DNA from 3 places in the Gilvimarinus sp. 1_MG-2023 genome. Region 1 is predicted to be linked to each of the others. Evidence: predicted binding sites of a transcription regulator. Region 1 holds the regulator's gene; each other region holds the start of a gene.
What was found. Region 1 encodes FliA, which starts transcription of late flagellar genes. Its sites were predicted from a motif close to TAAAGTTATNNNNNNNNCGGCCGATANCC; they were not measured.
Positions count from the first base shown of each region.

Region 2: a site for FliA is predicted at 2,758-2,786, ahead of Q4563_RS08550 (DUF5610 domain-containing protein). Genes of this name have one in related genera too.
Region 3: a site for FliA is predicted at 2,838-2,866, ahead of pomA (flagellar motor protein PomA). Genes of this name have one in related genera too.

Region 1 covers NZ_JAUOSC010000001.1:405,663-415,544, forward strand. The annotation lists gene motD (flagellar motor protein MotD) at 1-236, opposite strand, end outside; gene Q4563_RS01730 (flagellar motor protein) at 250-990, opposite strand; gene Q4563_RS01735 (protein-glutamate methylesterase/protein-glutamine glutaminase) at 990-2,105, opposite strand; gene Q4563_RS01740 (chemotaxis protein CheA) at 2,156-4,429, opposite strand; gene Q4563_RS01745 (protein phosphatase CheZ) at 4,441-5,235, opposite strand; gene cheY (chemotaxis response regulator CheY) at 5,270-5,653, opposite strand; gene Q4563_RS01755 (RNA polymerase sigma factor FliA) at 5,793-6,536, opposite strand; gene Q4563_RS01760 (MinD/ParA family protein) at 6,540-7,367, opposite strand; gene flhF (flagellar biosynthesis protein FlhF) at 7,474-8,868, opposite strand; gene flhA (flagellar biosynthesis protein FlhA) at 8,889-9,882, opposite strand, start outside.
Region 2 covers NZ_JAUOSC010000005.1:138,321-148,202, reverse strand. The annotation lists gene Q4563_RS08560 (EAL and HDOD domain-containing protein) at 53-1,285, shown strand; gene Q4563_RS08555 (glutaredoxin family protein) at 1,289-1,519, opposite strand; gene Q4563_RS08550 (DUF5610 domain-containing protein) at 1,615-2,727, opposite strand; gene Q4563_RS08545 (FHA domain-containing protein) at 2,852-3,718, opposite strand; gene Q4563_RS08540 (sensor histidine kinase) at 3,893-4,585, opposite strand; gene Q4563_RS08535 (response regulator) at 4,582-6,225, opposite strand; gene Q4563_RS08530 (GGDEF domain-containing protein) at 6,333-6,839, opposite strand; gene Q4563_RS08525 (EAL domain-containing protein) at 6,875-8,152, opposite strand; gene cmoA (carboxy-S-adenosyl-L-methionine synthase CmoA) at 8,290-9,024, shown strand; gene cmoB (tRNA 5-methoxyuridine(34)/uridine 5-oxyacetic acid(34) synthase CmoB) at 9,021-9,882, shown strand, end outside.
Region 3 covers NZ_JAUOSC010000013.1:46,624-56,505, forward strand. The annotation lists gene dxs (1-deoxy-D-xylulose-5-phosphate synthase) at 1-1,637, opposite strand, end outside; gene Q4563_RS13270 (polyprenyl synthetase family protein) at 1,680-2,564, opposite strand; gene Q4563_RS13275 (exodeoxyribonuclease VII small subunit) at 2,564-2,806, opposite strand; gene pomA (flagellar motor protein PomA) at 3,001-3,765, shown strand; gene Q4563_RS13285 (flagellar motor protein MotB) at 3,780-4,760, shown strand; gene Q4563_RS13290 (MFS transporter) at 5,169-6,572, shown strand; gene Q4563_RS13295 (IMPACT family protein) at 6,638-7,264, shown strand; gene Q4563_RS13300 (HNH endonuclease) at 7,450-8,010, shown strand; gene Q4563_RS13305 (sugar phosphate isomerase/epimerase family protein) at 8,078-9,025, shown strand; gene Q4563_RS13310 (transporter substrate-binding domain-containing protein) at 9,095-9,882, opposite strand, start outside.

The DNA.
Region 1 (9,882 bases):
ACCGACTGTTGCTGGTTTAGTATGGGGCGATCGATATCGATAGTTTTTTTCTGTGTTGAATCAGATTCAAAGGCCTGATCAAGCGTTGTGGAAAGCACTCGATACTTACTTTCATTCACTTGTGAAATAGAGTACATCACCACAAAGAATGCAAATAACAACGTAATAAAGTCGGCATAGGATACCAACCAACGTTCGTGATTTACTTTTAGCTCTGATGATCGGCGGCGAGGCATAACAGGGTCTACATTAATTGAGGTAGCCGCTCAGCTTTACCTGAATGGCTTTAGGGTTTTCACCATCGGCAATCCCCATGACCCCCTCGATGAAAAGCTCTTGGTAGCGACTGTCGCGGTCCACACACTGCCGTAATTTATTGGCAATAGGCAATAAAAATAAATTGGCAAGCGCCACACCATAAATTGTTGCGACAAAAGCAACGGCTATACCTGGCCCCAATTGTTCGGGATCTGCCAAATTGCGCATAACATGTATAAGCCCCATGACTGCGCCTATAATGCCTATGGTTGGCGAGTAACCTCCCATGCTTTCATACACACGAACGGCCTCCATGTATTTTTGCTCTTTTAAAATCATGTCTCCTTCCAGTACGCGTTTAATACTGTCAGGCTCATTACCATCAACTAATAACTCCAGACTTTTTTGGGCAAATGGGTCTTTTTCTTCTTCCGCCAAACGCTCTAGCCCTAACAGCCCTTCTTTACGTGCAACTGACGACCAATGAGTTATTTTCTTCACGCCTTTGGCATAATCCACAGACGGTGGTCGAAACACCCAAGGGAACATCCCCAACGCCCGCGACAAACAATCTTTCGGGGTCTGCAACATGGCAGCGCCAGCCGTACCGCCAAAAACAATTAACGCGGCAGGCAAATTAACCAGCGAGCCCAGAGATCCGCCCTCAATAAAATTACCGCCAATAATAGCCGCAAAACCAAGTATGACGCCAATAATACTGAGCAGATCCATTAGGTCACCTCATTGGCGATTTCTATGCCAATCTCTTTTAATGGCAGTATTCGATCAGATAAATTAGCTCTAGCTACCGCCATTGGCATACCGTAAATGACACAACTGGCTTCATCTTGACTCCAGATTTGAGCGCCCTTTTGTTTTAGCAGTTCTGCCCCCTTGCATCCATCAGACCCCATCCCGGTTAGCACAACGCCAAGCACACGATCCGACAAACTATTAGCGGCGGAACCGAAAGTGATATCCAAGCTGGGTTTATAGTTAATTCTCACATCATCGGGCATTACTTTTACTTTTGAGCCACGAGAATCCAGCATCATTTGCTTACCCCCGGGCGCCAACAATGCCACACCCGGCCGTAAGGTGTCGCCATCCACCGCTTCGCGAACCTCAATAGCACATTGCTTGTTAAGTCTTTCGGCAAAAGCTTTAGTAAAATTCTCCGGCATATGCTGTACCAGCAAAATAGGTATTGGAAAATTTCCCGGCAATTTAGTCAACACATCGGTCAATGCCACCGGCCCTCCGGTTGAGGCGCCAACCACGAGCAGTTTAGGCTTGGGGAATGTCTTTTTAATTGAGCTGGATTTCGTTGATTCGACTCTTGGCCGGCTGCTCGTTAATGGTTGCCGTTTCGGCAGCGGGGTTACACGATCAGCAGTGGCTGCATGCCTTGTTGCAGTATTGGCCGGACTAACGGCTGGGGTACTTTTTGCTTGACGAGCTAAAGTAAGTAATCGTTCGTGTAATTTTTGAGTTAAAGTCACGGAGTTGCGAGACACTTCGGCAAAATCTTTGGGGATAAAATCCAAAGCGCCTGCGGCCAATGCATCCAGAGTAATACGTGCACCTTCGTAGGTTAACGAAGAAAACATTAAGATAGGCGTAGGGTTTTCGGCCATAATATGCCTGACCGCGGTTACCCCGTCCATCACCGGCATTTCGAAATCCATGGTGATAATATCAGGTTTGGCCTTGGCAACCATTTCTACAGCTTCTCGGCCATTACTTGCAACAGCAACCACCTGAAGATTTGCATTTTTACCGATAATTTCCTTCAGTCGTGTTTGAAAGAAGTGTGAATCATCTACAATCATTACCCGTACGGGCATGCCTTATCTCCATTTATCAGGATAAAATCCATAACCGTTACAACTCAAAATCACGCGCCATTAGAATAGCTCTGCAATAAGCTAGGCACATCTAAAATAAGAGCGATGGTGCCATCACCGGTAATCGTAGCGCCGGCCATCCCCGGGGTACCCTGTAACATTTTACCCAGAGGTTTAATAACAACTTCTTCCTGTCCGATCAATTGGTCTACAACAAAACCCACACGCCGTGTGCCTACCGTTACAATCACCACATGGCCTTCTTTTTGATTTTTGGTGGATACATGCGCACCATTGATCAACCAATTTTTCAGGAAAAATAGAGGTATTGCCTGATCTCGTATTGCCACGCACTCTTGGCCATCCACCACGTGGGAACGGGTAAGATCCATATGGAAAATTTCATTTACACTGACCAAAGGCAAAGCAAAGGTCTGATTTTCCAACATGATCATCAACGTTGGCATGATTGCCAGGGTAAGCGGGACTTTAATATTAAAGCGAGTGCCCTCACCCAATTTCGATTGAATTTCTATCGAACCATTTAATTGGGTGATTTTAGTTTTCACCACATCCATTCCGACGCCGCGGCCCGACACGTCGGAGATTTCTTTTTTCGTTGAAAAGCCGGGAGCAAAAATTAACGCAAAGGCTTCACTATCGGATAACCGCTGCACAGTATCCTCATCATAGACACCTTTCTCCACTGCAATCTTGCGCAGCTTATCCGGATCCATACCGGCGCCATCGTCGGTAATAGACAGAAGAATATGATCGCCCTCTTGCTCCGCGCCCAGCACAACACACCCTTTGCGTGGTTTGCCTTTTTGTTCCCGAATTTCTGGCAGTTCGATACCGTGATCTACCGAATTGCGCACTAAGTGAACTAAGGGATCGGCCAAAGCTTCAACCAAGTTTTTATCCAGGTCGGTTTCTTCACCGACCAGTTCAAGGTCAATCTCTTTTTTCAAATTGCGAGCCAAGTCCCGCACCACACGAGGAAAGCGACCAAACACCTTTTTAATTGGCTGCATACGAGTTTTCATAACGGATGACTGCAAATCAGCCGTTACAACATCAAGATTAGAGACCGCCTTAGATAAAGACTCATTTTGAGCGCTATCACCTAATCGCACCAATCGATTGCGCACCAAGACCAGCTCGCCCACCATATTCATGATTTCATCGAGCCGTTGCGTATCTACCCGCACTGTTGTTTCTACTTGGGCTGGCGCGCCTTCTCGCTCAGGCCGGCCTTTTTGTGGGCCACCCGGTGTAGCGCTTTTGGCTTGAGCCTGAGACGCTGAAGCTTTAGGCGCTAATTCTACTTTTGGCTTAGCAGAAGGTGTTGGAGCGGGAGCTTTGTCTTGAGCTGCATTACTTTGAGGCCCTTTGCCTTTACCGTGTATTTGATCCAGCAAAGCTTCAAATTCGTCGTCGCTGATATCATCACTGGCTCCAGCGGCTTTAGCCGGCTCGGAGCTGTCGGCGGCTGGCGTGCTCTCAGCAGGAGCTGAGCCAGCGGTTTTTGTCGGGGCCTTACCCTTGCCGTGTAATTCGTCCAACAGAGCCTCAAACTCGTCATCGCTAATCTCATCACTTGAGGTTGCCGGCTTGCTATTGCCGCTTGGCGCTGAAGGCGCTGCCGCACCGGGAGCTTGCCCGGCACCGTGAAGTTGATCGAGTAATGCATCAAATTCATCTTCGGAAATCTCATCACTACTACCATCAGGTGTAGTGGCCGCAGTAGTGCTCGCGCCGCTCGGTTCGTTAGTAGATTGGCCCGCCGTAGTACCGGATAAGGCATCCAACAGGTCATTAAATTCGTCGTCGGTGATATCGCTGCTAGCGCGAACGGTATCGGGCGAAGCGCTTTGCGACTCAGACGGGACAGCACCGTCATCGGCAGGGGCTGCGCTGGGTCCGTTCAGATCCTCGCAGGCGACCAGTTTTTCGAGCTGTGAAAGGAGTTCGGGGTCGGCCGCGGTGAGCTCTTCGCGTTGAGAGACCTGTTCGAATTGCAAATTAACGGCATCTAGCGCTTGCAACACAACATCCATAAGCTCAGATGTCACTTCGCGTTTACCATTGCGCAGAATATCGAACAGGTTTTCGGTGACGTGACAGCATTCCACCATCGCGTTTAACTGTAAAAAACCGGCCCCACCCTTAACGGTATGAAAACCGCGAAAAATGGCATTCAGTAATTCACGGTCGTCGGGCTGACGCTCCAGTTCGACCAGTTGTTCTGAGAGGTTCTCTAGAATCTCACCGGCTTCAACCAGGAAATCCTGTAGAATTTCTTCATCATCACCGAATCCCATTCACTCTTCCTCTAAAAGCCGAGACTGGACAGCAGGTCATCTACTTCGTCCTGACTTGATACTACGTCTTCTTTTTCTTTATCAATTTGAGGGCCTTCGCCTTTACTGACTTCAACAACGCGGGCCTTACCCTCGTTATCGGCCTCAACTTGTAAACCTGTAATCTCTTCTACCTGACCGGCGATTCGAACCAAACTGACCAAATCCTGTTCGACTTCATTAATCAGACCCATTACGCGCTTGAGCACTTGACCGGTTAGATCCTGAAAGCCCTGCTCGAGAATGATTTCCTGCAGGTTTTTCCCCAGCTGCTGAGTACCACTTTCCATTTGGCCCAAAAAATCATCCATACGGGTGTAGAGTGCTCTGAACTCGTCCGCACTCATGTCTCCACTTTGCAACCGGGTCCACTCTTGTTTGAGAGAGTTAGCCTCTTGTCCCAGGTTCATCGCAATAGGAGCGGCCTCTTCAACCATGTCCATGGTCTTGTCAGCGGCACTCTGGGTTAAATCAATGACATACTTTAAACGGTCGGTAGCATCGCGAATTTCAGAACGCTCAATACTGGGAGGTTCTGAGGAGAGGTCGCCGTCAACATTGAAATTGACAATGGCACTGTGCAGACCGCGGGTTAAACGGCCCACAGACTGGAAAAGATGCTGATCCCGGGAAGACACTATCGATTCAATTAAGCGGGTCGCCTCATCGTAATCATTACCTTGAAGTTTCTCCACCAGCAAACTGGCACTTTCTTGCAGTTCTTTGACGAACATTTTGTTGTCGTTTTCTTGAGTATCAGACGTCATCGGAGTGCCTTTATTGTTGTAATTTTCTGAGCTATTAACCTACCCGCTCGAAAATCTTCTCAATCTTCTCTTTCAGTGCCGCCGCAGTGAAAGGCTTGACGACATAACCATTAACACCCGCTTGCGCCGCCTCAACAATTTGATCCCGCTTTGCTTCGGCAGTGACCATAAGAACTGGCAAAGGCGCCAGTTTCTCATCGGCGCGAACTGCTTTAAGCAAATCGATACCACTCATCCCTGGCATGTTCCAGTCGGTAATCAAGAAATCAAACCCGCCGCTTTTCAGCATCGGCAGTGCAGTCACACCATCATCAGCTTCGTGGGTATTGGTAAACCCAAGGTCTCTGAGTAGATTTTTGATGATCCGCCGCATTGTCGAAAAGTCATCGACAATTAGAATCTTCATTTCTTTATCCAATGCTGCCTCCGTATTACTCTCAAGGGAGTCTGAATTACTCTAATTCTAGTCGCTGGGGAGAATGAATCCAGTGCCAGCGGCCACTTTACGTTCCGATCCTATATTTTTGAGATCGGAACCCGGCTATTGTACCCTATGATCAATCATTCTGGGTCCAATCTGACAGTCTGGACCTGAGTCTGCTAGCCGCCTGAGAATGTATCTGACTAACCCGGGACTCACTAACGCCTAATATTTGACCAATTTCTTTAAGATTTAGCTCTTTATCATAGTAAAGGGCCAACACCATTTTTTCCCGTTCCGGCAATTGGTTTATCGCCTGACTGAGAGATACCTTTAGGCTTTCTCGCGTTATATTGTCCTGAGGGTTATCAAACTCGCTGGATTCACCGGAAAGAGAAGCTCCGGCATCGTCGGTAAAGGTTTCTTCATAGCTAAACAAACGGCTGGAATTGGCATCGCGCAGCATTGCGTGATAATCGTTCAGTTCAACCCCTAATTCGGCTGCCACTTCACTGTCGTCGGCATCGCGTCCATGTCGAGCCTCCACCCGGGTAATAGCCTCGCTGACACGTCGAGCGTTGCGATGAACAGATCTTGGAGCCCAGTCCCCGCGTCGCATTTCATCGACGATGGCACCTCGAATTCGAATGCCAGCATAGGTTTCAAAGCTAGCGCCTTTAGATCCATCGTATTTTTGTGCCGCCTCAAGAAGGCCAATCATGCCCGCCTGTATTAAATCATCGACCTGCACTGATGCAGGCATTCTTAACATCATATGGTGAGCGATACGCTTTACCAGTGAGGCGTAGTCTTCGACATTGATAGGATTCGCTTGGGAATTCGAATTACTGTACATAGCCAACCCATTTGCCGCGTTCATTACTCAATACCCCGCCCCACCCGTTTGCAGAAGCCGCTCTACAAAAAACTCTAACTTGCCGGTTGGTGCAGCCGGCAGAGGCCAACCATCAACCGTTTTTGCCAATTGGCGGATAGCCTGAGCAGCTTTGCAATTAGGTGCAAATTCCAGTAAAGCTTTCTGCTTTTGCACCGATTTGCGAACGGTCTCATCGAAAGGGACCTGTCCAACATACTGCAGTGTTACCTCTAGGAACCGCTCACAAACAGCATTGAGTTTGGCGAACATGAGCTGCCCCTCTCTGGCTCCTCGGGTCATATTGGCCACCACTCGAAAGCGCTGCACATCGTGTTCTTTATTCAGAAGTTTGATCAGTGCGTAGGCATCGGTAATCGATGATGGCTCATCGCATACCACGACGAGTACCTCATTGGCCGCACGAGCAAAACTCACCACGGTATCGGAAATACCTGCCGCAGTATCAATGACGAGCACATCAACTTGATCGCTCAAATCACTAAAGGCAGAAATCAGCCCAGCGTGCTCTTGGGGGCTCAACTCCGCCATTCTTTGTACACCCGAGGCCGCCGGTACAATTTTGATACCGGCAGGCCCGGTGACTAACACATCCTCAAGATCACAATTGCCCGCCAGTACATCAGCTAAGGTGTATTTGGGGGAGATTCCTAAGAGTACATCGACATTGGCCAAGCCAAGATCAGCATCCAGCAATACCACACGGCGACGCAGCTGAGCCAGTGCCATACTGAGATTAACCGAAATATTACTTTTACCTACACCGCCTTTACCACCGGAAACAGCAATGACTTGCACAGGGCGATTTTGACTCATCTCAACACTCTCTTTGTCGCACTCACCCAGGTGAGGCCCAATAAGTTATCTGTAATACGCAATCTATTGTCAATCATTACACAGTAATGCCTGTCACTCACAGAGTTTATCGCCGCACAGTTACTTTTGATTCAGCATTGCCCGCGACACGCACTGCTCGGCTCAATAAACTCGGGCCTTTGGCAACCGCTATATCATCAGGAATTTCCTGACCATCGGTAGTATAGGCTATTGGCAGTTTTGCCTGTATCGCACAATCAATGGCCTCGCCGATACTGGTGGTTTCATCCAGTTTAGACAACACACAACCCTGCAGCTTTGCCTCATTGTAGGCGTGAAGTGACGCTTGTAACATCTGAGCTTGGCTATTGGCCGGCAAAACCAGCAAACTGCGCACTTTAGGGATCTGGGCCAGAGCTTTCATCTGTTGTTTTAGCACAGGGTCGCCGTGACGCAAGCCTGCGGTATCAATAAGCACCAATTCGACATTGCGTAAACTGCGCAACACTTGGGGCAAAGGGTTGTGATCATCAACTACTCTCAGGGGCACTTTTAGAATGCTCGCCAGAGAACGCAATTGGTCGTGTGCCGCTAAACGCTGAGTATCGGTGGTCACTAAAGCGACTTTATCAGCGCCGTGTTGCATGACATAGCGCGCCGCTAGCTTGGCAACGGTTGTGGTTTTTCCGGCGCCGGTTGGCCCAACAAAGGCAAAAACACCCCCGCTGGCGGTCACATCTTCTCGGCAAACTGGTATGGCTTTCGCCAAACGGGCCATTACCTCAGGCCAAGCCTTGGCAATTAAACGATTGTTTAAAGGCTTTTTTAGCACCGCTCGGGTTACGCGTTCAGAAAACCCCAAATTATATAAGCGCTGGGCCATGCCGCCATTAATAGGTGCGGCCGCTTTGGTGTTAGGCGGCGCAGACGCGAAAGACGACAACTGCTGTTCAAGCAATTGTCGCATTTGTAAGATTTCTTCTTGTAAATCCGCAATACTCTGACGCTCTGCACCTGAGTCTGCACGCTCGGTCAGCTCAAGTTTAGCTGTCTCAATTGGTTCGTCCAACAAACCATAACGTTCGGCCGCTGATTGAGTTTTAACCGTTGCTTTAGGCTTGGTCATGTTGCCTACCGCTGCATTAGAGACGCGGATACCGGCATTAACAACCTGACGCTCTGCCAAATACTCATCGGCAGACTCGTCAACTGCCGCACGGGCAGCCAAGCGACGACTGGCCAACTCAATGTCGGCCATTATATCGGCTCCACTTTTATCTGACTTATCTTGGTGGTCGGGAAACAATGGCTGTGGCTGAGATTGACTCGACAACATACCCGGCGCTGCTTGAACCGTGGTAGAATCGGAGCTACTGGTTAAAATTTCCACACCCTCTTTTACCCGTCGGGTAGAAAGAATCACAGCATCTTCGCCGAGGTTTTGGCGCACTAATTCAAGTGCCCGCCGCATATCTTTGGCTACAAACCTTTTTGCTTTCATGCCTATCTCCTACTTCACCTTTAGCCGTCAGCGGTAACCGAGGCATCGATGGTAATTTGCTTGTTGTCTGGTATCTCTGTGTATGCCAGCACATGCATATCCGCGATACTGTGTCTGCAAAAACGCGCCAACATAATTCGCAAAGGCGCCGCCACCAGTAAAACGGTTGGCTTGCCGGCCATTTCCTGCTTCTGTGCGGCCTCTGCCAATGATTTTTGTAGCTTCTCTGCCAACCCTGGCTCTACAAAAGCGCTCTCTTCTACCCCGGCTTTATGTGCTTGCTGAACAGTACCCAGCAACAATTGTTCCAACTGAGGGTGTAACGTGATAACCGGCAGCTCGGCCGCGGTACCATTGATACTTTGGATGATTTGACGGCCCAGTGAGACTCTCGCCGCGGCGGTTAAAGTGGCGGGATCTTGACTCTTTCCTGCCACCCCCGCCAAAGCTTCGGCGATTGAGCGTATATCGCGAATAGGAACCCGCTCGCGCAATAGGTTCTGCAATACTTTTAACAGGGTATTCAAGGTCACTGTGTTGGGTACTAACTCTTCGACCAATCGAGGTGAAGTTTTCTCCAGCATATCGAGCAACTTTTGTACATCTTCATGGCCAATTAGCTCATGGATATTATCTTGCATGATATGATTCAGGTGGGTAGCCACCACAGTACTCGTATCAACAACTGTGTAACCTAGAGTTTGTGCCTGCTCTTTTTGTCCACTCGTAATCCAAATTGCATCCAAACCAAAAGCGGGATCTTTGCCTTTAATACCATCGATATCGCCAAAAACTTGGCCCGGGTTAATCGCCAGCTCGCGGTCCGGGTGTACCTCAGCCTCGGCCACAGTTACCCCCATAAGGCTTAATCGATAGGCATTAGGCGCAAGCTCTAGGTTGTCTCGTATATGAACGGTAGGCACCAAGAACCCCATTTCCTGGGACAGCTTCTTCCGCACGCCTTTAATGCGACCCAATAGCGTACCGCCTTGGTTTTTATCCACCATGGGAATT
Region 2 (9,882 bases), on a different contig from region 1:
AATTAAAGAAAGGTATAGGGCCAAACACGATTGATGCTCGGATTAATAATTAATGTCAAAAACTTGTCCATTATTAGCTCGCCAGCCCATTTTCGACCGCGATATGCAGGTGGTCGCTTACGAGCTTTTATACCGTACCAGTGAAGACAACCACGCTGTCATCACCGACGGCAACAGCGCCAGCTCGCAAGTACTCCTTAACGCTTTCACTGAGCTGTCGCTCAACAAAGTAGTCGGCAACAACCGAGCGTATATTAATTTTACCGGCGACTTAATGGATACAACATTCCCCTTCGATACCTCGCAGCTGGTGATTGAAGTGTTGGAGAATGAAACAGTTAATAGTCGCTTGTTACACCGACTTAAAACACTGCGCGAAGCAGGTTTTGCCATTGCTCTGGATGACTTTGAACTCACACCAACAACAGAGCCCTTACTGGCCTATGCCGACATCGTAAAACTCGATGTACTGGCTCTCTCGGACTCTCAACTGACCGATCATATCAAAAAAACCAAGGCGCTCGGCATACAAGTTCTCGCCGAGAAAATCGAATCTATGGCCATGCTTGAACACTGTAAATCATTAGGCTGTGATTTATTTCAAGGTTATTTTCTAGAGCGCCCCTCAATTATCAAGGGCCGACGTTTAAGTGAAAGCAAACAAGCGGTTCTGCAATTACTGGCCAAGCTAAATGAACCGAATGTGGCCTTTGAAGATGTCGAAAAAATTATTGAGCGAGACCCAGTGCTAAGCTATAAGTTGCTGCGACTAGTCAACTCAGCAGCGTTCGGTTTACCGCGCACGATTGAATCGCTGCGTCAGGCCCTTACTTTACTCGGCTTGAAGATCATCAAGAATTGGATTGGCTTATTAGCCATGGCTAAATTGAGTGACAAGCCTGCTGAACTATCAGCACAAGCGTTGAGTCGGGCAAAGTTCTGCGAATTAATTGCCGCTCAAAGCAGACCGGAATATGAGTGTGACCGATTTTTTACCGCCGGCTTACTTTCAATGCTGGATGCCTTTATGGATGCGCCTCTGGAGCAAGTCATTGGCAGCATACAACTGAGCGATCAACTCAAGGCAGCGCTGTTAGAACACGCTGGCGAAGAAGGGAAACTGTTACTGACGGTGATTGATTACGAACACGGCAACTGGAGTGCCATTGACTGGGCCTACTTGAAAAGTCGAAACCTAGACCCGGGTTCACTCACTGCACTTTATATACAAACACTAAGCTGGGTCGACGATACCCAGCTCAGTATACAAGCCGACAACAACTAATATTCAACGCATTAAAGCTTGTACATCCTCCGCACTAAAGGGCCAATCAAGTTCTTCACCACTGGCGCTACGCAGTACCGGAATACGCAACCCATAGCGCTCTATCAATTGATCATCACAGGCGATGTCAATCGCCTGTAGGCGCAACGGCTGCACCGAGCTTTGCGCGATCACCTCGCGCGCGCGATCACACAAGTGACAACCAGCTGTCGTTAGAAATATCAGTGTTTTCATATCGGCTCACAGTTTAAACCGACTCACCATTTAAAGCGACTGGCAGTTTAATCGATCACTACGCTCTCGACACTGTGCTACAACCAACACCATGATCAGACAGAGGTTTGTGGTGTCTGGCTAACCGATGGCTCGGGCTCTGCTGGGGTCAAAAATTGGCTGACAAAATCAGCAAAGGCTGCGCCATCTCGATTGCCAGGCACGGTGTCATCGGCGTACATGGCATCGATCATCTGCTGCAACAGGCTGTGGGGGTTAGCAAAACCGCTGGCATCATCAAGTGCATTATTGATGTGTTGAATAAAATCACCCACCGGCTTTAGCTGAGACGCTAAATCCGCATTATTACCTTGAGGTTGATAGGCAACACTGGCCTTTTGAATTTCCACACGAGTTAAATTTAAGGCAAAACCGCTGATTTGTTCGGTGTTATAACCTAACTCCGAGGCGTAATCAAAAGCAGTTTGTAAATCACCGGTGAAAAACTCGTCGGCCAGTGTATTCACTTGTCCCATCAAAGATTCAATTGCCAATTGCTCTTCTTCATTCAGGTCGCCCTGAACGGTTAATTGATATTGGCTACTCGACACCGAGGCGTAGGAATACCGAGCCCCCGCTTCGGACTGAGTGAAACTGGCACTTTCACCCCGGCTGGCACTGGCCTGAATAGTGACCCGGTCACCCTCTTGCGTGGTTACCTCAAAACTAAAACTCTGTGCCGAGGCATATTCATAATTGCCTTGCACGGCCTGTGCCTGGGCAGGCGGCTCGACCGCAAGTGGCTGATCAGCTTGGGTGATGCCATAGCGATCGGCAAAGTTGTCAATGCCGTCGGTAACCAGTTGATAGGTTTTACCGATATCTTCAACCACTGTGTCGTTGAGCATGTTCAGCGCTTCGAGCTTATCCTTGGCTTCATTAAAGCCCTTCTTAAAACCGTCTAAGCCCGCTTGCAGACGCGACTCCAACTCTTCGGTGCTGGCACCATTGGCGATGTCGCGCTGTAGTTGCTGCTCAATAAACCCGAGAATATTACTGGCCGCTTGCTCCGCGGTTAAGGGTTGGAACTCCCGGGTCGTATTGCCTTCGATATGCTTTTGCGCACTTTGACTTAAGAGCTGCTGTGGGTCTTGCGGCGCATTTTTCTGCGCTGAGTTTAGCGTGGCGGGCGCTAATGAGGACAAACTTGGGGCGTGAGTAGAAATCATAATACCAACCTCAACAAAAAAGCTATTCCCCGCTAGCGGCAGGAAATAGCATTTCTTGAGGCTTTCTTAAGAATAAATAATGCTAAAGTGAGTGCTCCAGCAAATCTGTGGGATATATAAGGCTCTAGCCTCGAGTCAAAAACAATGCTGCCACAACAATAATGGCTAGCACCACTAAAACACCCATGCCGGCTGTTGCAAAGCGGGGGTTTTGAGCCTCAGAGCTTTCTACCTCTTTTTTAAGCGAGGCATCGGCACCGCTGTGGGCATTATTGGCTTTGGCCGCTGGGCGTGGCGCTGCTGGGCGCGGCCCCGCAGCCTTACCTGCAGCGCGGATGGTGGTCTGCGCCATATCGTCAGCAGGGCCAATCACCCCAAAACTTAGCGTATCGAAGCGCAACTCATCACCACGCTTAACCCTAGCCTCGGTTATGGCTTTCCCATTGAGGTAGGTACCATTTGCCGAGCCCAGGTCTTTTACGTAGAGCACACCTTGTTTAACATCGAGCCTGGCATGACGGCGCGACAAATGAGCGGCGGCCAAGGTGATGTCACAATCGCTTGAGCGGCCGACGATATTATCCGCCTGCAGGGGATATACCCGGTTGCCCAAAGCAGTATGGTTGGCCTTAAGAGCCCAACCGGTCGAGACTGGATTTCTGGGGTTGGTGCTTTGGCGTGAAGACTCGCTGGTGACCGAATCATCTTTCGGGTCAATAATCTCCAGCTCAATGCTGGCAAGCGAAATAACATCTCCGGGCTTAATCTTGGTTCGCTCGCCCACTTTTTCACCGTTGACTGACACAGAGGAACCCGGAACCAAGTTCACCAACTCCAAGGCTTCGTGATTTACTTCAACAGTAAGATGTTTATCAGCTATATCGGGGGCGCTGACCACTAGCTCATTGGCTCGTGAGCGGCCGATACCAATGCTTGGCTCCACTAGCCATACCGCACTGTATTTTTTGTTTTTAAAGCGGATTTTAAGCATTGAAGATTCCCTTGTTCAAATCGATTGCCCTACGTCAGAATAATGCAACAGCCCTCGCTATTTTGCAAGACAGGCAGGTCACATTTGGTCAGTTGCACTGCTAATACACAAAAGAAGGATGACCGATACTAATCTCAAGCTGAGTAATAGCGATTATTTCAAGGTTGTATGCAGCTAAGGCAACACCACCTCGATTTGCCCACCGCTCAACACACCGCCATTAGCCAGAGTGATATAGCCATGTAAGTCGCCTCGACGGTGCAATTTGGCAATTTCCTGAGCGAACAACAATCCGAGGTTGGTATTCCCCTCAGTAAATGAGACGCTATCACGCATTACTGTCGGACTGGTAAGCATAGATTCTGGGTAGCCGCGACCGTCATCTGCAACAATCAGATGCAAAACGCCGTCCTCAATATTCGCCGTCACTTTAATGCGACTGAGGCAATATCGCGCGGCATTAACCAGGATATTGTTCAGCATGCCACTGATCAACTCAGCATCAATATACCAACAAACATCCTCCCCACAGTCCACCTCCACTGCGATATTTCTCGAGCGGAATAAAATGTCATTGCGCGCCAACTGATCGCCAATGATTTCATCCAAATAACACTCTTCCAGCTGTACCAGCATGCGTTGATTTTCCATCCGGTAGAGTGCTAGCAGCTGAACTAAGTCACCATTAATGCGGGCGGCCTCATAACCTAGTGTCGACAATTGTCGGTTGTGCTCGGCATTATCAGTCGCTGCGCTCGCTGATAATTCCTCGATGGTTTGCATTAACATTCCCACCGAATTTTTCATATCATGCACACTGGAGGCAAGCACAAATGAGAAGTCTACCGGCAAGCCTTTATCTGTCATACCTGTTCTCCGTCACGCAAAATTTGTTGGCTGACCTCTTGAAATTTTCCGACAAGTTGCGCCAACCGGTCGGCTTGAGGGTGCTCTCCATCCACTAACTGACCCAAGCGTTCACACGAGTGCTTTGCCTGCTTTAACAAATGGGGCTGCCCGCTTTGTTCCAATGCCCCAATTAAGGCCTGCAATAGGTTCAGTTCAATGCCAACATGTTTAGGAAATTCTCGTACTGCGCGATTGAAGCAGTCGATCGCAGCCTCAAAATCCGTGCCTTCATAATAGGCGATACCTTGTTTATTTATTTGTGCCACACGCTGACGATTCTTTTCACTGGTTGGGTTTTCCAGCACGCGATCTATCATTTCCAGCGCCGCCTCATTACCTTGATATTGTTGCAACACACCATTAACCAACTGATCGCGCCACTCTTGTCGCCCTAACACCTCACAAGCACTGATCCAATCGAGCTGAGCGGCTAATGTTGCCGGCGACTCTTGGTGCTGCTCCATTAGCTCTTGCAATAACTGTTGTGCGGCCAATTGCTCTCCTGTTGCAGCTAGGTAGGCGCAATTCGCTGAGCGCAGCAATACGTCGTTGTGACCATCACGGCCAAATCGATTGCCAAACTCTCCTATCGACTTGCCCACCTCCCGCGCATAACTTTTAGCCACATCCGGCTGCAACGGTGCCAGCTCGGCGCAAGAGCGAATAAATTGTAAATATACGTCTTTATCGTCGTAGCAGGAGTGCTCACCCAATTTAATGCTGTTTTTAAACGCTTCCAGGGCTTGCTCTAGATCGTGATTTTGGTAGGCAACAGCGCCTAATTCCTGCTGACGCATAATCGACAGGGGAGATATTTCCACCGCCTGAGCCAAAGTATGTTGTTGTTCTTGTCGATCGCCCCGAGCCGCATGAATATCCGCCAACAAATCGTAGGCAGGCATGCACATTGGGTTTAAGCTTAGCGCTTGTTCGACCCACTGCTGGGCCCCCACCCAATCGTCCTGCCCTTTTTTTGCCAGCGCGAGCCCGACCATGGCCCAATCTAACTCACGAACTTGCAACACCTTGCGGAACAACTGCTCGGCGGGGTTAAACTGGCCAGTTCGCAATAATAGCCGCCCCAATAACTTTTGCACTAATGGTCGCACACGACTCTGTCCACGCAGAAGCTCACCGCAGCGAGTGATCGCAGCGTCTAAATCGCCATCATCCATGGCGTTATAGACTTTACACATCTCACGACTTTGATGGAATAATCGTTCTAAACGTTGCTGTAGGGTTTTGGCGGTAATAGGCTTGGTTAGGTAGGCGTCGGGCTCGTAATCATAGGTCGCCATAACAATATTTTTACTTGATTCGGCAGAGATAAGTACAAACAGCGAACTGTGTTTGAGTAAACTCTCATGGCGCAGCTGCTCCAGTACCTGCTGGCCACTTTTACCCGGCCCCAGATTGTAGTCACATAAGACCAAGTCGTAAGACGTGGAACGACACTTACTGACAGCGTCATTCCCATGAGCGGCAGTATCCACGCTGCGAGCCCCAAATTCTTGCAACATGCGCATAACCGTTGTGCGGAAGTTATCAAAGTCATCTACAACTAATACGCGCTTGTACTCAAATCCGTTAGGACTCATAGGTCACTGCCTGCCTGTGGTTTTGCCTCAGCATAACGCAAAACCCTCGGCAGGCAAACACAGCCTAGCAAGTATACCAGTGAGCTTGGGGCCTGATCAGGGGCGGATTAAGTCTCAGAAGGGCAATGCTTTTCTGGCGTGCGGCGGCGCGAGAAGAAAACCTGGTGACCGCCTAGCGATTTTGCCCGGTGTTTGGCGTCGGCCAGAAGCATGGCCACATGATGGTGGGTTAAACAAAGTTCGGGGTCGGGGTGCACACAGCCAATGGCAACCTCCAGCGGGCCGAACCGGCGCCGCATGCCGTTGCGATCTTCCGTCCAATAATCGAGCTGCTCCTCTGGCATTTGTTGATAGATACTCTGAGTAAAACTGTGCAACAGTTTTTCACAGCGCTCGCGCCAATTGATGCTGCGAAAGACGACCACAAAGTCATCCCCCCCGACATGGCCGATAAAATCCTGTTCTTGATCGATGACCTGACGCAATAAGTTACCGAGTAAGATAATGACATCGTCGCCACAAGAATAGCCGAACGCATCGTTGAAGGGCTTGAAGTGATTAATATCGCAATAAGCTACAATAAAATCTGCTTTTTGACATAATAACTGATCGATCCACTCATACAGTGGAACATTGCCAGGCAGTGCCGTTAACGGATTGGATTGGAGTGGCGCGCGACGCGCAGCTTTTCATCGGCAATTGAGCGCAATATATTGCGCACCTTGGCCACGCCAATGTAGCGATCGTTTTCACTGACAATAATATCCACACTTAAATTCTGCGCGGGGTCTTCGGTCACCAACCTTCCGGCACTGTTCAAGTCGCTGTTGATATCCATCAATAGCGAACGGCTGCTGACAAACCCAGAAATGGGTTTATTGGCGTGCAATTCGTAAGAGTAGCGCCAGGAAAAAGTGTTGAGTAGTTCAGAGCGGCTGATCACCCCCAGAGCCTTACCGTCATCGGCGACCACGGGTACGCACGTTAGGCGTACATCCGCGCGAAACATTCGCACCACTTCACCAGCGGTTACGCTGGGCGACAGCGGCTCATGCGCCACTGTCACCTCGCGCAGTGTATGCTGAAAGGTATCCCGTGATACCGGCATGGCGACGGCTTTTGCTTTGTTTAGGTGTGGCGGGCATTGGGTGATGGGCGTGCGAGCCGGACGTGCAATATAATAACCTTGAAAATATTCCACCCCCATAGCCACTAAGGTTTTGAACTCTTCTTCGGTCTCAATCCCCTCGGCAATGACTTTGTTACCGATCCTTTGTGCGATATCGAGCATAAAACGGACAAACTCTCGCTTCACCGCACTGGCGTTAATGTTACTGATAAAGTGCCGATCTATTTTGACGTAATCGGGGTTCAATTCACTCCAAATTCGCAAACCGGCATACCCTGCACCCAAGTCGTCAATCGCCACAGCAAACCCCTGACGCTGGAAATGCTCGCAGGCATTGGTCAGCAACTCAAACTCATCTAAAGGTTGTTTTTCGGTTAACTCGAAGACCACACGTTCAGGATCTAGCTTGAGCTTGCGCAATATTGCCATAGTAACGCCATCGCGATACTGGCTATCGGTAAATGCCAGTGGCGTCATATTAAGAAAAAGTTTACCGGGCAGTGAATGCTCTATAAAGCTTTGGCAGGCCGCCTCTCGACAGGCGTATTCCAACCGAGCCAATTGCCCTTCACTGGCAGCGGCGGAAAATAGTTGCGCAGGAGATGCCAAAGCACTGCCTTCGGGGCCGCGAATCAAAGCCTCATAACCGACAATTTGGCTATTAATCATATTAATGACAGGCTGAAAAACGGCGTATAGTTGACCGCTATCAATCACCGACTGTAACTGATCTCGCAGGCGCTGCGGCTCAGTGTCCGAGTGGGTTCTGGGGGCAGGTATTGAAGGTAGATACGACATAAACGGATTATCAATCTGCCTAATGACAGTTTTATGACAATTGCGGCCGGTTAATTCGACAAATGATTGAGACTCTTGCGCCTAACCGATAAAATAGCCGCACTGCAATTCTAGCCAACAGGCCCCGCATCACGATCATGACGGATATTCGAGATACACTCTACGCCAACCCTCTCGCCCAGGTCGGCAGCTTTAGTTTTGATCAGCAAGTGGTCGACGTCTTTCCCGATATGATAAAACGGTCGGTACCGGGTTACCCAACCATTTTATCCATGATCGGCACGCTGGCCGAGCGCTACGTGACCTCCGACAGCCATTGCTACGATTTAGGCTGTTCATTGGGGGCGGCCACCTTGGCGATGCGCCATAATATTCGCGCCGCAGGGGCCAGCATAATCGGCGTCGACAACTCGGCGGCAATGATTGCCAGAGCTCGGCAGATTATCGCGGCCGATAGCCATGAAGAGGTTCCGGTTCGGTTAGAAGAATGCGGCATTGAAGACATTGCAATCGACAATGCTTCGATGGTGGTGCTTAACTTTACGCTGCAGTTTATTGCGCCCAATGCGCGCGATAGGTTATTGAGCGATATCGCCCAGGGCCTAAACACTGGCGGCGTGTTAATTTTGTCGGAAAAAGTCGCCTTTGACGACCTTCCCCATCAGCAACTAATGACCGACCTACATCACCAGTTTAAACGTGCTAATGGTTACAGCGACCTGGAAATCGCGCAAAAGCGCGCCGCCATCGACAACGTCTTGATCCCAGAGTCACTCGACGCTCACCGTCTGCGCTTGCGCCAAGCCGGTTTTAGCAGTGTAGATGTCTGGTTTCAGTGTTTAAATTTTGCCTCAATCATCGCCATTAAATGATCGACTATAACGCTCTATACACGTTTTTAAACGAACACCCCAAGCTTGCCCAATGGTCGCAACAGCTGCCAGAACAAGTGGCTCAAGGTCTCTGCCCCAAGCGTTTCGGTGACTTATCAGGTTGGCTAAACGCGCTTGAACAAATCCCCGAGATCAACCCCGAACAAATCGATCTGAAAACTCGCGTCAGCGTTGCCGGGCAGATAGCACCTGAGACCCACGCTCAACTGTTACACGCCTTACAGCAATTAATCCCCTGGCGCAAAGGCCCTTATTTTTTGCATGGCATACACCTAGATACCGAATGGCGCTCAGACTGGAAGTGGGATCGCATTAAAGATCAAATTGCCCCGCTAAAAAACCGACTGGTATTGGATGTAGGCTGCGGCAATGGCTATCACTGTTGGCGCATGCATGGCGCAGGCGCTCTGCGAGTGATCGGTATCGACCCCTCTCCACGGTTTATCGTGCAATTCGCTATGATCAAACAACTGCTGGGTCAGTCTTTACCAGTCGACGTGCTGCCGCTGGGCATTGAGGCGCTGCCCCCAGAGTTAGGCGCGTTTGACACAACGTTTTCCATGGGTGTTTTTTACCACCGACGCTCGCCGATGGACCATTTGCGGGAACTGAAAGCGACCCTAAGGCCTGGCGGGCAATTGGTGCTGGAAACACTGGTGATCGCAGGCAATGAAGGCGAGGTATTGGTGCCGCCGGGACGCTACGCCATGATGAACAATGTCTGGTTTTTGCCCAGTGCACCCACAATGATCGGCTGGCTGGCCAAGTGCGGCTTTAAAAACCCGCGCACGGTGGATGTTTGCCCTACCACCACCGATGAGCAGCGCGCCACCGATT
Region 3 (9,882 bases), on a different contig from region 1:
TCGCGGGCTAGCTGATCGATCAATTCAGTATCAAGCGGTTTCACAAAACGCATATCGCACAGGGTTAAGCCCAGCTCGGCGGCGACTTTTTGCGCGCAAGTGGCCAAGGTGCCAAAACATAGTAGCGCGGCGCTGGTGCCCTGTCGCTTGATAATGCCCTTGCCAATTGGCAGGGCGTTCATGGCTTGTTCAATTGCAGTGCCGGCACCGCGCCCTCGGGGGTAGCGCACCGCGCTTGGCCCCTGGTGCTGGAAGCAGGTGTACAGCAGTTGTCGGCACTCGTTTTCGTCCGAAGGCGTGGCGAGTACCATATTGGGAATGCAGCGTAAAAAAGAGATATCAAAACTGCCGGCGTGGGTGGCGCCGTCTTCACCGACCAAGCCCGCTCGGTCAATGGCAAAGGTGACATCTAACTGTTGCAGGGCAACGTCGTGAATTAATTGGTCGTAAGCACGCTGTAAGAAAGTAGAGTAAATTGCCACTACCGGCTTTTGGCCTTCACAGGCTAAGCCTGCCGCTAGGGTTACCGCATGCTGCTCTGCAATAGCGACATCGTAGAAGCGTTCTGCGTATTGCTCGGCAAACTCCACCATGCCGGAGCCTTCACACATGGCCGGGGTGATGCCCACCAAGCGCGGTTCCACCGCCGCCATATCGCACAGCCACTGGCCAAATACAGCTTGAAACTTGGGCCGGTTGGGGACGGGTTTTTTCGGTGCGGGTTCGAGCTTGTTCAGTGCATGGTAGCCGACCGGGTCTAGCTCGGCGGGCTCGAAACCTTTGCCTTTTTGGGTGATAAGGTGCAACAGTTTTGGGCCTTTGACACTGCGCAGATTGCGTAAATAGCGCACAAGAGATGGCAGGTCGTGACCGTCGATGGGACCGATGTAATTAAACCCCAGCTCTTCGAATAAAGTGCCCGGTGAGACAAACCCTTTAAAGTGCTCCTCGGTGCGCCGGGCAAACTCCCACGCCGATGGAATTTTGGTGAGCACTTGCTTGCTACCCTCGCGCAGAGAGTTGTAAAACTTACTGCCCCAAATCTTAGATAAATACGTGGCCAGACCGCCGACATTGGGCGAGATCGACATATTGTTGTCATTGAGAATGACCAGTAGGTCAGCATCGGTGTGGGCGGCGTGGTTGAGCGCCTCAAAGGCCATGCCGGCGGTCATGGCGCCATCGCCGATTATCGCAGCACATTTGCGCTCTCCCCCGGCCAGCGCCATACCTAAGGCCGCACTGATAGAGGTGCTGGAGTGGCCCACCCCAAAGGTGTCGTATTCGCTCTCTTCGCGCTTGGGAAAGCCGGATAGGCCGCCCTCTTGGCGCATGGTGAGCAACTGCTCACGGCGGCCGGTGAGGATTTTATGGGGATAGGTTTGGTGGCCCACATCCCACACGAGGCGGTCTTCGGGGGTGTTGTAAATGTAATGCAGAGCAATGGTCAGCTCGACCACGCCGAGGCCAGCACCAAAATGCCCGCCGGTTTGCCCGACGCTGTACAAAAGAAAGGCGCGCAACTCTTCTGCCAGTTTGGGCAGCTCTTTTTCGGTGAGCTCACGCAAATCAGCGGGGGAGTCGATGCGGTCAAGCAACGGTGTTGCCGGGCGCGTTTGAGGTATTTCGTTCAGCATTTGGGTACGTCGGTTATCGCAAACGTGCCATTGTAGGCGCCACTAGTGTTCACGCTCAACCACATATTGCGCAATTAGGTGTAAAGCTTGGGTGTTGCCCGGTAACTGGGTGAGACTGGAGAGCGCTTCTTGTTGCAGTTCGCGGGCTTTTTCTTGAGCCGCTTCCAGCCCCAGCAGCGAGACATAAGTAGGCTTGTTGCGAGCTTGATCCGCACCTTGTTGTTTGCCTAGTGTTTGAGTGTCGGAGGTGATGTCGAGAATGTCGTCTTGCACCTGAAAGGCCAGCCCCAGTGCGCGACTGTAGCGAGCCAAAGCCGCTAAGTGAGCATGAGTGGCTGCACCCAACTGAGCACCCATGGCGACGCTGGCGTCAATGAGTGCACCGGTCTTGCAGCGGTGCATATGCTCAAGCTGAGCCAGAGTCAGGGTTTGGTTGACGGCGGCCAAATCGATGGCTTGCCCCAGTACCATACCGCGCGCGCCAGCACTTTGGGCGAGGGTTTGGATTAAGCTGATGCGGGTAGTCGCGCTGACCTCGGGGGCTTGAGCCAGTAATTCAAAAGCCAGCGTTTGCAGAGCGTCGCCGGTGAGAATAGCGGTCGCCTCATCGAAAGCAATGTGGCAGGTTGGTTTGCCGCGGCGTAAGTCGTCATCGTCCATAGCGGGCAGATCGTCGTGCACCAAGCTGTAAGCGTGAATCGCTTCAATGGCGCAGGCCAAGTGGTCGAGAGCGGAGTGGTCTCGCTCGGCGCTGACGGCATAAAAACCGGCAAATACCAACAGTGGGCGAATACGTTTACCGCCGCCGGCCAAGGCGTAGTGCATGGCGTCGCTGAGGGGGTTGTCGCGAGTTGTGGGGATGGCTTGGGTGAGAGCCCGATCAATACGCGCTCGAACCGCCTTTGAAAAGTCTGCGTAGGCGGACATTATAGTGTTTCCGGCTGGTCAAAATCGTTGAGGGTTAATTCGCCATTTTGCTCAAGCAGCAGTTTTACCTGTGTTTCGGCATCGGTTAGGCGCTGTTGGCATTCGCGGGTTAGTTTTATGCCTTGCTCAAAAGCTTTCAGTGATTGCTCCAGTGATAGCTCGCCGGACTCCATTTGGCTGACAATGCTTTCTAGCTCTTGTAGAGAAGTCTCCAGCTCGACTTTTTTTTTGGTTGCGGGCATAACTAAACCTGTTACTTGGGGGATTGCGTCCTTAATGTTAAGGGCTTGTGGCCGATAAGTAGGGTGTATCCCATGAATGTGGGCTTATTATAACGCTTTTAGAGCTGTTTTTTATTTTTACTGTCGACAGTGGTTTGCGGCTAGAATAGATGGTAAGTATGTCAATATATCCAGAGGCCGTTAAGGAGTAAGGTGTGGATTTAGCAACACTAATTGGGCTGTTGGGGGCCCTCGCCCTGATCGTCACCGCGATGTTTATGTCGGGCGAAGTCGGTATGTTCGTCAATGCCCCGTCTCTGGTGATTGTGGTCGGGGGGAGTATCTTTGCGGTGATGGCCAAATATGGTTTGGGCCAGTTTTTAAGTGCGTTTAAAGTCGCCGGAAAAAGCTTTAGCAATAAGCTGGACGATCCGTTGGATATGATCGATGAAATCGTCGATCTGGCCGATGCGGCACGTAAAGGTGGCTTGTTATCGCTGGAAGGCAAAGAGGTGACCAACGGCTTTCTGCAAAAGGGCATTCAATTGCTGGTGGATGGTCACGACCCCGATGTGGTGCGTACGATGCTATCTAAAGATCGTTCGCTCGCGGAAAAACGCCACACCTTGGGCTCTTCAATTTTCGCCTCCATGGGGGACGTGGCGCCGGCCATGGGGATGATCGGGACGCTGATCGGTCTGGTGGCTATGCTGGCGAATATGGATGACCCGAAGGCGATTGGCCCGGCCATGGCCGTGGCTTTGCTGACCACTCTTTACGGTGCCGTCATTGCCAATGCCATTGCCCTGCCCATAGCCGATAAGTTAAAGCTGCGCGCGACGGAAGAGTATTTGATTAAAAGTATGATCATCGACGGTTTGCTGGCTATTCAAAATGGCCAGAACCCACGGGTGATCGACACTATTTTGCGCACCTATTTGCCGGAGCGTAAACGCGAAGTCGCCGATGCGGCGGAGTAGCGGGAGTAGCGACAATGGATGAAGAAGAGAACGAATGCGAATGTCCCCCCGGCCTCCCGGCTTGGTTGGCGACCTTTGGCGATCTAATGTCGCTGCTGATGTGCTTTTTCGTACTGCTGCTTTCATTTTCCGAGATGGACGCGATGAAATTTCGCCGCCTGGCGGGCTCTCTTGCCCAGGCGTTTGGGGTCCAAGCTCAGATTAACGTCAACGAAATACCCAAAGGCACCAGCATCATTGCCCAGGAGTTTAGTCCGGGCAAGCCCGACCCGACCCCGATCACCGAGATTTATCAGCGCACCCAAGACATTACCAAAATGAGTCTGGAGGTGCGCGACGCCGAAGAGTACGACATTGAGCGCGGTGAGCCCAATGTCGATGACAGCGCCAAAGACCGGCTGCAAAAAATCATCGAGGGCTTGGTAGAGCAAACCCGCCAAGACGCTGCGGAGCTGGCCAGTAAGCTGGAAGAGCAAATCGCTAACGGTGAACTTGAGATCGAAACCGAAGGCCGACAAATTATTATTCGCATCCGTGAGAAAGGTTCATTTGAGTCGGGCTCGGCTCGCCTAGCGCCTGATTATTACGACGTTATCGACGAAATTCGCGCTGTATTGATGCTGAAGCCTGGGCGCATTCAAGTCCAGGGACACACGGATAGCGTGCCCATTAGCTCGTCGCAATTTCGCTCTAATTGGGATTTATCCGCTATGCGGGCCGCCTCGGTGGCATCGCAGTTAATGCGCGGTGGTTATTTACAACCTGGGCGCTTTGAGGTGTCCGGATTTGCCGACGTTAGACCGCTGGCGGCTAACGACAGCGCCGCAAGCCGAGCTCGCAATCGCCGGGTGGAAATTGTGATTCGGCAAGGTCTGCAGGCGGAGCTGGCGCCGCAAGATATGGAGCTGCTGCAAGAGGAAGGGGATGACATTATCCGAAATCTGGATATAGAACCCCAGTACTTATTCGACCTGGATCCGGAGGAGGTATTCTAAAGTGTGCCGAGGATTTTGTGAGACATATCCTACAAATGCTAGTGACAATGGCGCCTTTTTTTATTCCCTCGACCTTGCCATAATTTAACCAAGGACTAAGACATATGGACGTGAGGCAAGGAGTAGACGGATCTCGCCATCAATGAGCCCAAGGCTGGACTCCATCCTGCAGAACCCTACAACAGGCCCCCTTGTTGTAGGGTTTTTCTTTTCTGGGGCCGATAAGTGCCGGTTTATCTTGTCGTTTGCTAAGGTGGTATGGAGCCGTAGAGGTAGATTTCCCCGCAACCCGCCCAGAGTATGGTTAAATAGAACGACTAAAAAATCACAATAAAAAGCCGGTGTTATGCATAGCGCAGCGCCGGCTTTTTTGTGGTTGTCCGTTTTATAACTGCACGATGGGGTTTTGTGAGACAAACATCCAATCCAGATGAGTCGACTTCGCGCTGGTCAGTGCTGATTATGGTCTGTTTGGGTGCTTTTATTGCCCCGCTGGGCATGGCCTCTGTCAATGTGGCGATACCAGCCTTGGCCGAAGAGCTGTCGGCCAATGGTATTTTGGTCAGCTGGATTCCCACCGCCGTCTTGGTGGCCAATATCGTCTGCATGCTACCCGCTGGTAAGCTGGCCGACATTTGGGGCAGAAAGCGTGTTTTTCAGTTGGGCATAGTAATTAATGCTCTCGCCGGCATCAGCGCTTTTTTTGCTACTGATATGTTGTGGTTGCTCGCCATGAGATTTATGCAGGGCACCGGCTCGGCGATGATCTTCGCGACCAGTATGGCCATGCTAATCTCAGTTTTTCCGTCTCACCGTCGAGGTTTGCCTCTGGGGTTAAACGCCGCCTGTATCTACTTAGGTTTAACGCTGGCGCCCGCTTTAGGGGGATGGGTTACCCAGTTTTGGGGGTGGCGCTATGTGTTCTTAATGCCTTTGCCGCTGGTTGCGGTGGTACTGGCACTGTCGTATTGGCGCGTTACTGATGAATGGCGCGAGGCCAGTGGAGGGCGTTTCGATTGGCCGGGCGCTTTACTGTTGGCGGCGTGGGCGGTGACATTAGTATTAGGCTTTACTCATCTGCCGAGCTGGCAAGGCATAGCGACCTTGTTAGCATCGGTGCTGTTTTTTACTGGATTTGTGGTATTACAAGTGCGCTCTAAAGCGCCGCTGATTCGTGTGCAAATGTTCACAGAGTCCAAGTTCTTTTCCCTGTCATTAGTGGCAGCGGTGTTGATGTACGCCTCCAGTTACCCATTGGGTTTTTTGCTCAGCCTGTATTTACAATATGTACTTGGGTTGAGTGCGGCCAATGCCGGGCAGGTTATGCTCTCGCAGGCTTTAGCTATGGCCTGCGTGGCACCATTTGCGGGTAAATTGGCCGATTTTATCTCGGCGCGAATATTAACCTCAGTGGGTTGCGTGATGACATTGCTAGGCTTGTACCTGCTGCATCGACTACAGCTCGGAAGTACGGCTATCTATATCAGCGTGGCACTGGCGTTAGTCGGGGTCGGGTTTGGTTTTTTCTCCAGTCCCAATAATCACGCGGCGATGCAGGCGGTGAGTGCCTCCGAGGCAGGCGTCGCCTCGGCGACGTTAAATTTGGCACGGGTTAGCGGCAATTTGGTCGGGATGAGTTTGGTTAACTTAATCGTTTATTCGTATATTGGCGAGCGGACCTTGAGTAAAGCGCTCGCGCAGCCGATATTGTCGACTTTTTTGCAGGCTCTGGAGTTATCCATGACGTTTGTCGCTTTGGCGCTGTTGGTCTCAATTATGCGGGGGCGACTGTCGGAGGAAAGCTCGAGGTAGGTGCGCTCGGTCGGAACAGGTAGAACATGAGATAATCGATTTTAAATACTCAAGCTGAGGCAGAGATGGCCCAATCGTATCAAGCGCTGGCTCAGGCGTGTCGTTATCTTTATGAAGAAAAACGCAGTACTTTTACTGCTATCCTTACGCCGGTAGAAAGCCGTGAGGATGCCATGGCAGTGCTGAATAAAATAAGGCAAGCCCACCCAGGGGCCAGCCACTATTGCTGGGCGTATATCGTCGGTAGCGCCCAGCAGCCCAAATTAGTCGCCTTTAGCGACGATGGCGAGCCCTCGGGTACAGCCGGAAAACCCATTTTAAATGTGCTAACTCATCGCCAGGTGGGCAACTGTTTGGCTGTTGTGGTGCGCACTTTTGGTGGAGTAAAGTTAGGGGCGGGTGGTTTAGTGCGAGCTTACGGCGCCAGTGTTTCCCAAGCGGTTGACATCGCAACACTGCGTCAGGTGGTACCGCAGCAATCGTTAAAAATTGACGCACCTTTCGCGTATGAGCAAAAAATTCGCCTAGCGCTTAATGAACAGCAAGCCACATTAGAAGACGTTGCCTATGCTGAAGGTGTCAGTCTTAGTGTTTGCCTGGCTGAAGATCGCGTGGCCGCGCTTATCGATCATATACGATTATTGACCTCCGGTCAGGCGAGTGTGGATCAGTCCCCCGAGGGTAATACTTAATTGAGTCGGTAGTCTTTGCGACGGGTGATTAAAGGGCTCTTAATTGAGTAGGCAACTCGAGCAAAACACGGTACATTTGACACACTAGCGTCACAGTTATTCGACACAGTAGTGTGTATGGCGAGTTTGTCAGGTCTTTTGCCAATCCTGCATCACATCCGTGGTGAAAACGACAGGAGGTGCCCATGGACGAGAGGATATTGCGGCTTAATATTGCCGGGCAGCCGATAGAATGGCTGCATTGGCAGGACGCGGTTTGCCTCTATGCTCGTGACTTGGTGGCTTGGAGTTTAGGCGGCCCGGTTCGCAACGTGGTGGGCGGTTACGCCCGCTGTAGTCATCTTCGTTCACAAATTACCTTGCCAGCCATTATTGCCTGCGGCGGAAGTCGCATTGCTCGTTATCGGCACATTCCCCCCTTAACCAACCGCGCACTGTTCGCCCGCGATGACCACTTGTGTTTATACTGTGGTAAGACCTTTACCACAGGTTTGCTGTCGCGCGATCATGTCCACCCTCTCAGTCGTGGTGGTAAAGATATTTGGCAAAATGTGGTTTCGGCCTGCAAACGTTGCAATCAACGTAAGAGCAATCATTTGTTGCAGGATATTGATATGCAGCTATTAGCCTTGCCATTTCGCCCTAATATTGCTGAGTATCTAGCTTTGACCAACTCAGAGCGGATTCGCGGTGATCAGATGGAATTTCTTCGTCCGCAGTTTTCAGAAAATCGCCAGTGGCATTGAGAAAATTAAGGTAAAATGTTCTGCATGCTGGTGTGATAAATAATAATTCAACGATCGAGGTAAATTTATGGCGCAGATGTCTCGTCGCCAATGCTTGGCTGGGCTAGGCTCCATATTTGCAAGTAGTGTCTTGGCGGGTGGGGCGCCAACTTGGGCGGTTGCCCCCAAGCCCTACCATTTTGATATTTCTTTGGCGCAATGGTCCCTTAATAAATCTTTTTTTGATAAATCCTTAAGCACGCTGGATTTTCCCGCTGTGGCTCGTACCAGCTTTGATATTGGTGCGGTGGAGTATGTGAATCAGTTTTTTATGGATAAGGCCACGGACTCTGCTTTTTTAACGGCATTGAATCAGCGCGCGGCCGATCACAATGTGAAAAGTTTGCTGATCATGGTAGACGGAGAAGGCGATTTGTCGGTGGTGGATGATAAACGTCGTCGCCAGGCGGTAAGCAACCATTATAAATGGGTCGAGGCGGCCGCACACTTAGGCTGCCATAGTATTCGGGTGAACTTACATGGTTCTGGGCGGGCCGAGGATTGGCATCGCTCTTCGGTACAGAGTTTATCTGAGTTAAGTGAGTTCTCGGCCACCATGGGAATAAAAATATTGGTGGAGAATCACGGGGGGTTTTCATCACATGGTGCCAAGCTGGCGGGCGTATTGGCACAGGTGGATTCACCGTTTTGTGGGTCTATGCCCGACTTCGGCAATTTTTGTTATCAGCGCGCCAGTGGCGACTTGTGGGATTCGCCTTGTGTAAAAGAATACGATATTTATCAAGGTATTGCCGAATTGATGCCCTATGCCGGCGCGGTGAGTGCAAAAGCGTATCGGTTTGATAGCGAAGGCAATGAATCCCAAATTAATTTTCAGCGCATCTTTAATATTATTAAAGCGGCCGATTATAGGGGCTATGTAGGCATCGAGTACGAAGGTCATGAGCTGTCAGCCGAAGATGGCATACGGGCGACCAAAAAACTGATCGAAAGGATACGGGGGGAGCTGGCTTAACAATAATGACATCAAAAATGTAGGGGGGCTGTTTGCGGCTGCCTTTATTGCTGCGTTGTAACACCTTGGTTATTTCAGAACCTTCCAGTGTGCTATTTGAGGGTGATGAAAACCGCTTTCCCGGTAAGCCCTCTCCAGCGTGCCGCTGGCTTTTAACTGTGCCAACCCCTTCTGTAGTGCGACGAAGTAGGAGTCTCCCTCGGGGTGTTTAGCGCTAACGATCCAGTGGCGACTACCGGTCAATGCCACTTTGATGCCGGGTATGGGAATCAGCCGTCCTTCGCTTTGGTTAATCGCCATATTATTACCCGGTTGAAATGGCGCTAGAGTGATATCCGCACGGTGAGCTGCCAACATTCGCACCATGGATACCCAGGTATTGGTTAAGTAGATATTGTCGAAACCCAATTGTTGCAGGGTTTGTATGTCGGTTTTCCAATGGGTGTTGCTGACGACTTTAAGAGTGGCAAGTGCTTGGCGTTCGGTGTTAAGTGCTTTTTGATTGTTATGAGCGGTATACAAGCCGACTTGAAAGTCGCCGTTTTCAATGACCGGATCTGATAATAATATATCTTTACCCAGATCGTGGGTGTCGGCTTTCCAGGTTAACGCACCAGAGCTTATAAGTTCCCCTGCCGCCACTTGGTGCAAAGTTCGCCGGTAATTTTCCTCAGGCACGATCTCTAATGGTTTGTGATATCCGCCCAAGTGCAGTGCTTGATGTAAGAGCACCAGTTCTATCACGTCTCTTCTGGCACCCTCTCCGCCATAATAATCTATCTCGGTTGGGTCGCGGCCCGCGGTGAACAGGTCGTAATCGCTTAGGATGTCAGTGGTGGCGGTTATGCGGGAGGCTT